DNA from 3 places in the Streptomyces sp. NPDC048389 genome. Region 1 is predicted to be linked to each of the others. Evidence: riboswitches for the same ligand, from Rfam matches in the RefSeq annotation. Region 1 holds a riboswitch; each other region holds the start of a gene.
What was found. A riboswitch is a leader RNA that binds a small molecule or an ion and turns the genes downstream of it on or off. The one in region 1 is predicted to bind cobalamin.

Region 1 (3,261 bases):
GACCGAGTTGGACTCGGCGATCGGTGACGCGGATCACGGCAGCAATCTCCGGCGCGGTTTCGCGGCCGTCGGCACCGCGCTGGAGAAGGAGCCGCCGGCGACGCCCGGCGCGGTCCTGATGCTGGCCGGACGGCAGTTGGTGTCGACGGTCGGCGGCGCGTCGGGCCCGCTGTACGGGACGCTGCTGCGGCGTACCGGCAAGGCGCTGGGCGATGACACGGAGGTGACGCCCGCGCGGCTCGCCGACGCGCTGCGGGCGGGAGTCGCCGCGGTGGCGCAGTTGGGCGGCGCGAAAGCGGGCGACAAGACGATGCTGGACGCACTGGAGCCTGCGGTGGCGGCGCTCGGCGACAGTACGGAGTCGTTCGCCGCGGCCCGCGAGGCCGCCGAGCAGGGGGCGCTGGCGACGGTGCCGCTGCAGGCGCGCAAGGGCAGGGCGAGCTACCTCGGTGAGCGCAGCATCGGCCACCAGGATCCGGGGGCCACGTCGTCCGCCTTGCTGGTCGCCGCGCTCGCCGAGGCGGTGGAGGCGGCATGAGCGACGGCGGGCAGGTCGGGATCGTGCTGGTCTCGCACAGCAGGGAGGTCGCCGCCGCGGTGGCCGAACTGGCCAAGGGGCTCGCGGGTGGCGGCGGTACGGCCCCGGTGGCGCCGGCCGGCGGCACACCGGACGGCGGTCTCGGCACCAGTGCGGAGCTGATCACCGCGGCGGCGGAGCGGGTCGACGGCGGCGCGGGCGTCGCGGTCCTGGTGGACCTGGGCAGCGCCGTACTGACGGTCAAGGCCCTGCTGGCCGAGGGCGGCGAACTCCCGGACGGGACCCGGCTGGTGGACGCGCCGTTCGTGGAGGGCGCGGTGGCGGCGCTGGTGACGGCCTCCGCGGGGGGTGACCTGGAGGCGGTGGAGGCCGCGGCCTCGGAGGCGTACGACTACCGCAAGGTGTGACGTCCGCCTACCGCCGGGCCACGGCAGGTGTGACGTTCGACTACCGCCAGGTGTGACGTCCGCCTACCGCCGGGCCACGGCAGGTGTGACGTTCGGCTACATCCAGGTGTGACATGCGGCTACCGCACGGGTGACGTTCGCCTACCGGAACCGGAAGGTGTGACGTTCGGTTACCACGTACGCCGCCGCGGGGCGCGCCCCGCGGCCGGGGTGTGGCGCACGGCTCACTCCGGCCGCGGGCGGGTGCGCCCGTGCGCGGCTTGTATGTCGCTGGTTGGCGCATTACTGTCACGGGGCCTTGGTGTTCGGGAAACCGGTGCAGTACCGGTGCGGCCCTCGCCACTGTGATCGGGAAGTCCGGCTCCGACCCCTCACGGGGAGCCACTGGGACACCGCGCCTGCGCGGTGCCCGGGAAGGCGGAGTACGGGCGGCATGACCCGTCAGCCAGGAGACCGGCCAGGGTGCGTTGTCCATCCACGAGGTGCTGGAGAGGGTCTCCCACATCATGCACATAGCCGAGGGGTATCTGCCCCCGTTGCACGCGGCCGCCTGGGGCGTCGCGTCCGCCCCGTTCGTCGTCCACGGAGTACGCGCCCTGACTCGCGAGGTCAAGGCCAATCCCGATTCCACCCTGCTGCTCGGAGCTGCGGGCGCTTTCACGTTCGTCCTGTCTGCCTTGAAGATCCCGTCGGTGACCGGCAGCTGCTCGCACCCGACCGGCACCGGTCTCGGCGCGATCCTGTTCAGACCGCCGGTCATGGCGGTGCTCGGCACGATTACGCTGCTCTTCCAGGCCCTGCTGCTGGCGCACGGCGGTCTGACCACGCTCGGCGCCAACGTCTTCTCGATGGCGGTCGTCGGCCCCTGGGCGGGGTACGGAATCTACCGGCTGCTGCGCGGGTTCGAGGCGCCGCTGATGGTGAGCGTGTTCTTCGGCGCGTTCACCGCCGACCTGTCCACGTACTGCATGACCACCGTGCAGCTGGCGCTCGCGTTCCCCGACCCGGGCAGCGGTGTGGCGGGCGCGCTGGCGAAGTTCGGCGGGATATTCGCGGTCACGCAGCTGCCGCTGGCCGTCAGCGAGGGCCTGCTCACCGTGCTGGTGATGCGGCTGCTCAGCCGGTCCAGCAAGGGAGAACTGACCAGGCTGGGCGTGCTGGTCGCGGGTACGAAGAAGGAGGCCGCGGTCCGATGAGCCGTAACGCGAGAATCAACACCCTGCTCCTGCTGGTCGTGGCGGCCCTGGCCGTTCTGCCCCTGGTCCTGGGGCTCGGGGACCACAAGGAGGAGCCGTTCGCCGGCGCCGACGGGGAGGCCGAGGCGGCGATCACGGAGCTCGAACCGGACTACGAGCCCTGGTTCTCCCCGCTGTACGAACCGCCGTCCGGCGAGGTCGAGTCGGCGCTGTTCTCCCTGCAGGCGGCGCTCGGCGCGGGTGTACTGGCGTACTACTTCGGGCTGCGCCGGGGTCGGCGGCAGGGAGAGGAACGGGCAAGGGCAGCCGCCGAGGACTCGGACACCACCGCGCCGGCGGCGTAGCCGCCGATGCTTCCCATCGACGTGGCGGCGCACAGCAGCAGCTGGCGCCGCCGCCACCCGGGCGAGAAGGCCGCCCTCGGGATCGGCCTTACGGTGACGGCCGTCTGCCTGCCGCCGTGGCCCGGCGCCGTCCTCGTCGCCGCGGCCACACTCGCCGTACTGCTCGGTCCGGCGGGGGTGGCGCCGCGTCGGCTCTGGAGGGCGTTCCGGATCCCGCTGGGGTTCTGTGTCACCGGCGCCGTACCTCTGCTGTTCTCCGTGGGCGGCCCGGACGGCCTGGTCGCGTTCGCGCCCGACGGGCCGGGACACGCCGTGCGGCTGCTGTTGCGCACGTCGGCTGCCTCGCTGGGCGTGCTGCTGTTCGCCTTCACGACGCCGGTGTCCGACGTGCTGCCGCGGCTCGTGAAGGCCGGCGTGCCGCCCGCGGTCGTCGACGTGGCGCTCGTGATGTACCGCATCAGTTTTCTGCTGCTCGACGCCGTCGGCAATATCCGCCAGGCCCAGGCCGCCCGCCTCGGCCACACGACCAGAGCCGCGGCGTGGCGCTCGCTCGCGGGGCTGGGGGCGACGGCCTTCGTACGCGCCTTCGACCGGGCGGGCCGGTTGCAGACGGGGCTCGCGGGCCGCGGCTACGACGGCACCCTGCGCGTGCTGGTGCCTGCGGCCACGGTGTCCCGCCCGTTCCTCGCCGGGGTCGCCGCGCTGCTGACGGGAATCGTCGTCCTCACTCTCGTACTCGAAAGGTACGCCCTGTGATCGTGGAACTCGTCGACGCC
Region 2 (3,261 bases), on a different contig from region 1:
CGGGCCAGGTGAGCGTGGTGCCGTAGTGGTCGGGGTGCAGTACGCCGCGCGCCGTGCGGGTCTCGGCCCAGGCCGGCAGGGGGCCGTTGCGCTCGGCGAGGTCGCAGGACGCCTCGTAGGCCGCGAGCATGATCCGCTCGGCGATCCGGGTCGACAGGGCTTTCGCCTCGGGGGAGTCGAAGGGCAGCCGCAGCTTGAAGAAGACGTCCTGCAGGCCCATCGTGCCCAGGCCCACCGGGCGCCACCGGGCGTTGGACCGGCCGGCCTGCTCGGTCGGGTAGAAGTTGATGTCGACGACCCGGTCGAGGAAGGTCACCGCCGTGCGGACGGTCTCGTCCAGCCGCTCCCAGTCGATGCCGTCGCCGCCGGCTCCTTCGGTGACGAACGCCCCCAGGTTCACCGAACCCAGGTTGCAGACGGCCGTCTCGCCGTCGTTCGTGACCTCGAGGATCTCGGTGCACAGGTTGGAGGAGTGGACGACCCGGCCCGGTTCCGCGGTCTGGTTCGCGGTGCGGTTGGCGGCGTCCTTGAAGGTCATCCAGCCGTTGCCGGTCTGGGCGAGGGTCCGCATCATCCGGCCGTACAGCTCACGGGCCGGGACCGCCTTGCGGGCCAGCCCGGCGGCCTCCGCCCGGTGGTACGCGGCGTCGAACTCGTCGCCCCACAGGTCGACCAGCTCGGGCACGTCGGCGGGGGAGAACAGCGACCACTCGGTGTCCGCCTCGACGCGGCGCATGAACTCGTCGGGGACCCAGTGCGCGAGGTTCAGGTTGTGTGTACGGCGGGCGTCCTCGCCGGTGTTGTCGCGCAGCTCCAGGAACTCCTCGATGTCCGCGTGCCAGGTCTCCAGGTAGATCGCGGCGGCCCCCTTGCGGCGGCCGCCCTGGTTCACCGCGGCGACGGAGGCGTCGAGGGTCTTCAGGAACGGGACGATCCCGTTGGAGTGCCCGTTGGTTCCGCGGATGAGTGAACCGCGGGCGCGGATGCGGGAGTACGAGAGGCCGATGCCGCCGGCGTGCTTGGAGAGGCGGGCGATCTGGTGGTACCGGTCGTAGATCGAGTCCAGTTCGTCGAGCGGCGAGTCCAGCAGATAGCAGGACGACATCTGCGGGTGGCGGGTGCCGGAGTTGAAGAGGGTGGGGGAGGAGGGCAGGTAGTCGAGCCGGCTCATCAGCCGGTACAGCGCGGCCACCTCGTCCACCGAGCGGGAGCTGTCGTCCTCCGCGAGACCGGACGCGACGCGCAGGATGAAGTGCTGGGGCGTCTCGATCACCTGGCGCGTGACCGGGTGCCGCAGCAGATAGCGGCTGTAGAGCGTGCGCAGACCGAAGTAGCCGAACCGGTCGTCGCCCTCGGGGTCGATCAGCGCGTCGAGCCGGTCCGTGTGCAGGCCGACGAACGAGGCCGTGCGGTCGGCGATCAGGCCCTCGCGGTGTCCGACGGCGACCGAGGCGGAAAAGCACACCGCACCCTGCCCGGCGGCCTCCTCCGCGATCGTGCGGGTGAGCAGACGGGCGGCGAGCCGGGAGTAGGCGGGGTCCTCGGAGATGAGGCCGGCGGCGGCGTCGGTGGCGAGGGAGCGCAGTTCGGCCTCGTCGGACCCGGCGTGCCGGCCGCGCAGCGCGGCAGCGGCGACCCTGCCCGGGTCGGTGTCGGCCAGGTCGGCCGTGAGGTCCGTCAGGAGCCGCAGCAGCGCGGTCCCGGGGCCGTCCTGCCGCGTCGCTGAAACCGGATCGGCCGGCGCGATCGTCATGTGGTGCTCTCCCTCACTCGGTTCTGGGCCGGCGGGGAGGCGGGGGCCGTGGCGGCGCGTACCTGGGCAGCACGGCGCACGGCGTCCACCGGCCCATCCGCGAGGCCCGGACGTCTGGGCATCCGGATCGGTCGAACCGGATGCGCTGCCGGCAGGTCGTCGGACTCGTCACGGGTACGGCAGTGCGCACCGGATCACACCGTTGCGGGACAGTTCCGGATTCTCACCGGATTCCCCTGCGGCGACAGCGAGATGAGCATACATGTGGGGGCGGGTCTGAGCGCCCACCCCCACATGTTGTGTCTGCGGGTCGGAAGTCGATTCCCGCGCCCGGGAGTGGGAGCCCCGCTATCGTGGTCGGTGAAGGGAGGGTTCATGACCGTGACCACCGATCGCCCGCACCTGGACACCGAAGACTTCGACGAGGCTTTCCGCATACTGGCCCGCACGACCGAGGGCGTGCGCCTGGAACTGATCGACGGGAAGCTCAGGAGCAAAGCGGTGCCGGACGGGGATCACGGGCGCATCATTCAGTGGCTGACGCGCATCTGCATGCAGTCGCGTCCGGAGCTGTGGCTGCACCCCGACCAAGGGCTCAAGGTCCAGGAGTACCGGAAGGGCAGGGCCCGGCCGGACGGCTCGCTCGCCCCCAGCGGCACTTTCGTCGGGCAGGGCGAGTGGGCGGAGCCCGACCAGGTGCTCATGGTGGTGCATGTGATCTCCTACGACTCGGACACCGACGGGCGCGACCGGGTGGAGAAGCCGCGTGCCTACGCCCAGACGGGCATCCCGGTGTACCTGCTGATCGACCGGGACAGCCGCGAGGTGACGGTCTTCAGCGAGCCCGACGGCGTGCGCTACGAGAACGCCCGCACGGTCCCGTTCGGCAAGGACGTCACACTGCCCGCCCCGGTGGACATCACGCTGGCGACCGAGCAGCTCAAGGACTGGGTGCACTGAGCGGTGGACGACGGGCGGTCCTGCTCCGCGCGAGCCCGGGCGGGGCCGCCCGTCAGAGTTCCAGCGCGTACGTCAGCAGCGGGACCGCCGGGATCGGCGACCAGTCGCGTTCCGGGGTGCGGACGAAGCCGAGCCGGTCGTAGAGGCGGTGCGCCGCGTACATCATCGGCTGCGTCGACAGCACCAGCCGTACGCACCCCGGAACAGCCCGCGCCCGCTCCACGCAGGTGCGCACCAGTGCCTCTCCGGCGCCGCGGCCGCGTGCCCCCGCGTCCACGGCGAGCATCCGGAACTCGGCCTCGCCGGGGCCCGCGATGTCGGCGAACGGGCCGGCGGCCGGGACGAAGGTCACCCCGCCGAGCAGCGTGTTCCGTTCGTCGACCGCGACGTGGACCTCGGCGTGCGCGTCCCGGCTCGCGACGTCACGCAGCACCTCCAGATACGGGTCGTCCTCGCCCAGGTCCAGCAGCCCGCCGTCGAGGTACGCGTGGGCGGTCAACCGGCCGAGCGCCACGTGCTCCTCGGGTTCGATTCTCCTGATCGTGATG
Region 3 (3,261 bases), on a different contig from region 1:
GCAGGTCCTCACCGCCGAGCCGGACCGTACCCGCCGAGGGGCGCAGGGCTCGGTAGACGCAGCGCAACAGCGTCGACTTGCCGCTGCCGTTGGGCCCCACGAGTCCGACGACCTGCCCGGCGTCCGCGCGCAGCGTGGCCTCCCGCACCAGCCGCGCACCGGCGACCTCGACCGTCAAAGCGTCCATGTCGATCCGCATCACGCGCCTCCGAAGGTGTAGGAGCGGCGGCGCATCAGCAGCACGAAGCACGGCACGCCGATGGCGGCGGTCAGCACGCCCACCGGCAGCTCGACGGGCGCGAGCACCACACGCGAGAGGATGTCCACCCAGATCAGCAGGACGGCGCCCCCGAGCGGGGCGACGGCCAGCAGCCGGCGATGGTCCGCGCCGACCAGCATCCGGGCGGCGTGCGGAACCATCAGGCCGACGAAGCCGATGGCACCGCTCACCGCGACCACGGCCCCCGTGACGGCGGCACAGACCAGGAACAGTTCCTTGCGCAGCCTCCGCGCGTCCACCCCCAGGGCAGCCGCGGTCTCGTCCCCCATCGCCAGGGCGTTCAGGCGACGCGCCGACACGGCGAGGTGGGCCAGGCCGGCGAGCACGGCTCCGGCGGCGATCGGCACGGAGGCCCAGTCGGCTCCGCCGAGGCTCCCGAGCAGCCACATCATCGCGGACCGCGCCGCCTCGCCGCGTTCGGCCGCGAACACCATGAACGTGGTGACGGCCGAGAAGCCGTAGTACATCGCGGTCCCCGTCAGGACGAGCCGCAGCGGGGTCAGACCATCAGCGGTGCGGGCGATCGCGTACACCAGCGTCATGGCGAGGAGCGCGGACAGGAAGGCCGCCGTGGACAGGGCCCACAGACCGAGAGCGCCGAAGGCGCCGAAGAGGAGGACGGCATTGGCACCGACGGCCGCGCCCGAGGAGATGCCCAGGACGAACGGGTCGGCGAGGGCGTTGCGGACCATGGCCTGCACGGTGACGCCGATGGCCGACAGTCCGGCTCCGACGACGGCGGCCAGCACGGCCCGTGGAAAACGCAGTTCCCACACGATGGTGTACGCCGGGACTTCGTCCCGGGATATGGGCCCGCCCGTCAGCCCGGCCCACAGATGATGCAGCACCTCGCCCCAGGAGAGCCCCGACGCCCCCATCCCCGCCCCGCAGACGATGGAGAGCACGAGCGCGACGCACAGCGCGGCGAACAGGAGCGGCGGCGACACGCGTTCGGACGGCGCCGGACCGGCCCCGCCGGGGGCCGCGGGAAGTGGCACCGCGGGTTTGCGTTCCAGGGGTGTGGCCACGGGCGGGTCGCCTTCGCCTCGGGCCGTGCAGCTACGTGAGCACATGAGCAGCCCGGGACGCGGGGCGCCCTGTGCAGCGCCCTCTCGCAGTCCACGGCGAATTGTCAGGAGCCTTCGACACCGCGGGTAATCGGGCTCGCGGAGCCGCGTGTCGGGCTCCGCCTACCGTTGCGGGTCAGCGCCGGACTTCGACCGGACTTCCCCCGCGGGGCGGCTTGCAGCATAGCGTGTACACAAGGGTGCCCGTTCCTGGGACGACGCGCGCGAGGGCCGACTCCGTTGCCCCACAAGGCGGCCTTCCGGGCCGGGACGGGCCTGGGGAGCGACGCGCGGCCCGGGGCGTCCTCCGGGCCACCCCGCCCGCACCCGGTTCCCCCGGGCCCGCCCCGTCCGAATCCGGTTCCGCCCGAGCCCGCCCCCGCGTTACCCCGTCATCCCCCAGCGGGCCGGGGCGATCTGGCTGGCCATGATGGTGACCAGTTCGTATGCCGCGTGTCAACGGGCCTGTCCCGCCATCACCAGCGCCCCCGGGGCCTGTTCCGCCATTTGGTCCTGTCGGGATCCGGGTATTCGCGCCGCGCGCTATATGGCCGGAACCAGTCCCAGCCGACGGCCCGCCGAGACTCAGCGGCAGGCACAACGACAGGCACAGCGCCAACGTCGACCGACGGGCAGGGACCTGACGGGCGCAACCGCACGGCGTGTCGACGGCGTACGCCGCAGGCGACGGCACGGGCCTGCGACCGGTGCAGCCCGCACCGAACGGCGTCGGCCCTCTGGGCGTTCAGACGTCGGTACCGGAGACGCGCTGGACGGCGAGCAGGGCGACGTCGTCGATGCGCTCCGGGACGACACCGGCGTGGCCCTGGTCTTCGTCAGCCATGACCTCGCCGTGGTGCAGCACATCACGGACGAGACGGTCGTGATGCGCAAGGGCACCGTGGTCGAACAGGGGCCGACGTCCCGAGTGCTCGACGCGCCCTCGGACCCGTACACCCGGCTCCTGCTCGCCTCCGTGCCGCACGAGGGCTGGGATCCGGACGACGCGGTCCGGGCGAGGACCGCGATGGACGCGGCCCGGTCCGGGGCCTGACCGGGCGCCGGCCCGGCTGCCGCACCCTCGGGACCCGGGAGGACCCCGGTCAGGCGGCGCTGCACGACATCGCCCTGCTCAGCGCGATGACCGGCATGTCCCCGGGCGTCACGCACGCCTTCGCCCTGACGGGCCCCGGGCAGGACCTCGACCGAACCGGTTTCTCCGGCTCGGGAGCCGGTGAGGCTCCGGCCGGCGTCCCGTACCGGCGCGAGCGGGCTACTGGAGGGGGATGTCGTGGCCCGGTCCGCGCTCCTCCTCCGGACGCGGTCCGAAGTAGCGGCGGTCGGCCTCCTGGATGCGCACGTCGTTGATGCTTGCTTCGCGGCGGCTCATGAGACCGTACTCGTCGAACTCCCACAGCTCGTTGCCGTAACTGCGGAACCACTGGCCCGCGGTGTCATGCCATTCGTACTGGAAGCGGACGGCTATCCGGTTCTCGTGGAAGGACCACAGGCTCTTGCGCAGTACGTAGTCCAGCTCACGCTCCCACTTGGCCGTGAGGAACTCGGCGATCTGCTCACGGCCGGTCAGGAAGACGTCCCTGTTCCGCCAGATGGAGTCCTCGGTGTAAGCGAGGGCGACCGTCTGCGGGTCGCGGGTGTTCCAAGCGTCCTCGGCGGCCTGGACCTTGGCCAAGGCGCTGTCGAGGTCGAACGGCGGCAGGGGCGGGCGCTGTCGGGTCATGACGGATCATCCTGCCACGCCGCTGTCCTGCCACCAACGGGCGGTATGCCGGCCCGGGGGCCCAACGAGCATGTGGGCAGCGGGACTTCACGGGACGGAGCCCTCAGTCCTCGAGGGTGTCGGCTCCCTGGTTCCTCGCCGAGTCGTCCACGTCCGCCCCGATCTGCCCCTTG

Region 2: linked by a shared signal. The riboswitch ahead of AB0903_RS15885 (ribonucleoside-diphosphate reductase subunit alpha) and the one ahead of AB0903_RS31665 (energy-coupling factor ABC transporter permease) in region 1 are both predicted to bind cobalamin.
Region 3: linked by a shared signal. The riboswitch ahead of AB0903_RS28490 (iron ABC transporter permease) and the one ahead of AB0903_RS31665 (energy-coupling factor ABC transporter permease) in region 1 are both predicted to bind cobalamin.

Annotation. Positions count from the first base shown of each region.
Region 1 is NZ_JBEZKP010000075.1:10,066-13,326, forward strand. It holds gene dhaL (dihydroxyacetone kinase subunit DhaL) at 1-538, shown strand, start outside; gene AB0903_RS31660 (PTS fructose transporter subunit IIA) at 535-945, shown strand; cobalamin riboswitch at 1,228-1,422, shown strand; gene AB0903_RS31665 (energy-coupling factor ABC transporter permease) at 1,452-2,141, shown strand; gene AB0903_RS31670 (energy-coupling factor ABC transporter substrate-binding protein) at 2,138-2,485, shown strand; gene cbiQ (cobalt ECF transporter T component CbiQ) at 2,492-3,241, shown strand; gene AB0903_RS31680 (ATP-binding cassette domain-containing protein) at 3,244-3,261, shown strand, end outside.
Region 2 is NZ_JBEZKP010000019.1:13,351-16,611, reverse strand. It holds gene AB0903_RS15885 (ribonucleoside-diphosphate reductase subunit alpha) at 1-1,753, opposite strand, end outside; cobalamin riboswitch at 1,886-2,017, opposite strand; gene AB0903_RS15880 (Uma2 family endonuclease) at 2,129-2,713, shown strand; gene AB0903_RS15875 (GNAT family N-acetyltransferase) at 2,766-3,261, opposite strand, start outside.
Region 3 is NZ_JBEZKP010000056.1:38,195-41,455, forward strand. It holds gene AB0903_RS28485 (ABC transporter ATP-binding protein) at 1-199, opposite strand, end outside; gene AB0903_RS28490 (iron ABC transporter permease) at 199-1,308, opposite strand; cobalamin riboswitch at 1,412-1,546, opposite strand; partial or broken gene AB0903_RS28495 (ABC transporter ATP-binding protein) at 2,138-2,401, shown strand; partial or broken gene AB0903_RS28500 (NAD(P)-dependent oxidoreductase) at 2,431-2,529, shown strand; gene AB0903_RS28505 (nuclear transport factor 2 family protein) at 2,621-3,088, opposite strand; gene AB0903_RS28510 (DoxX family protein) at 3,192-3,261, opposite strand, start outside.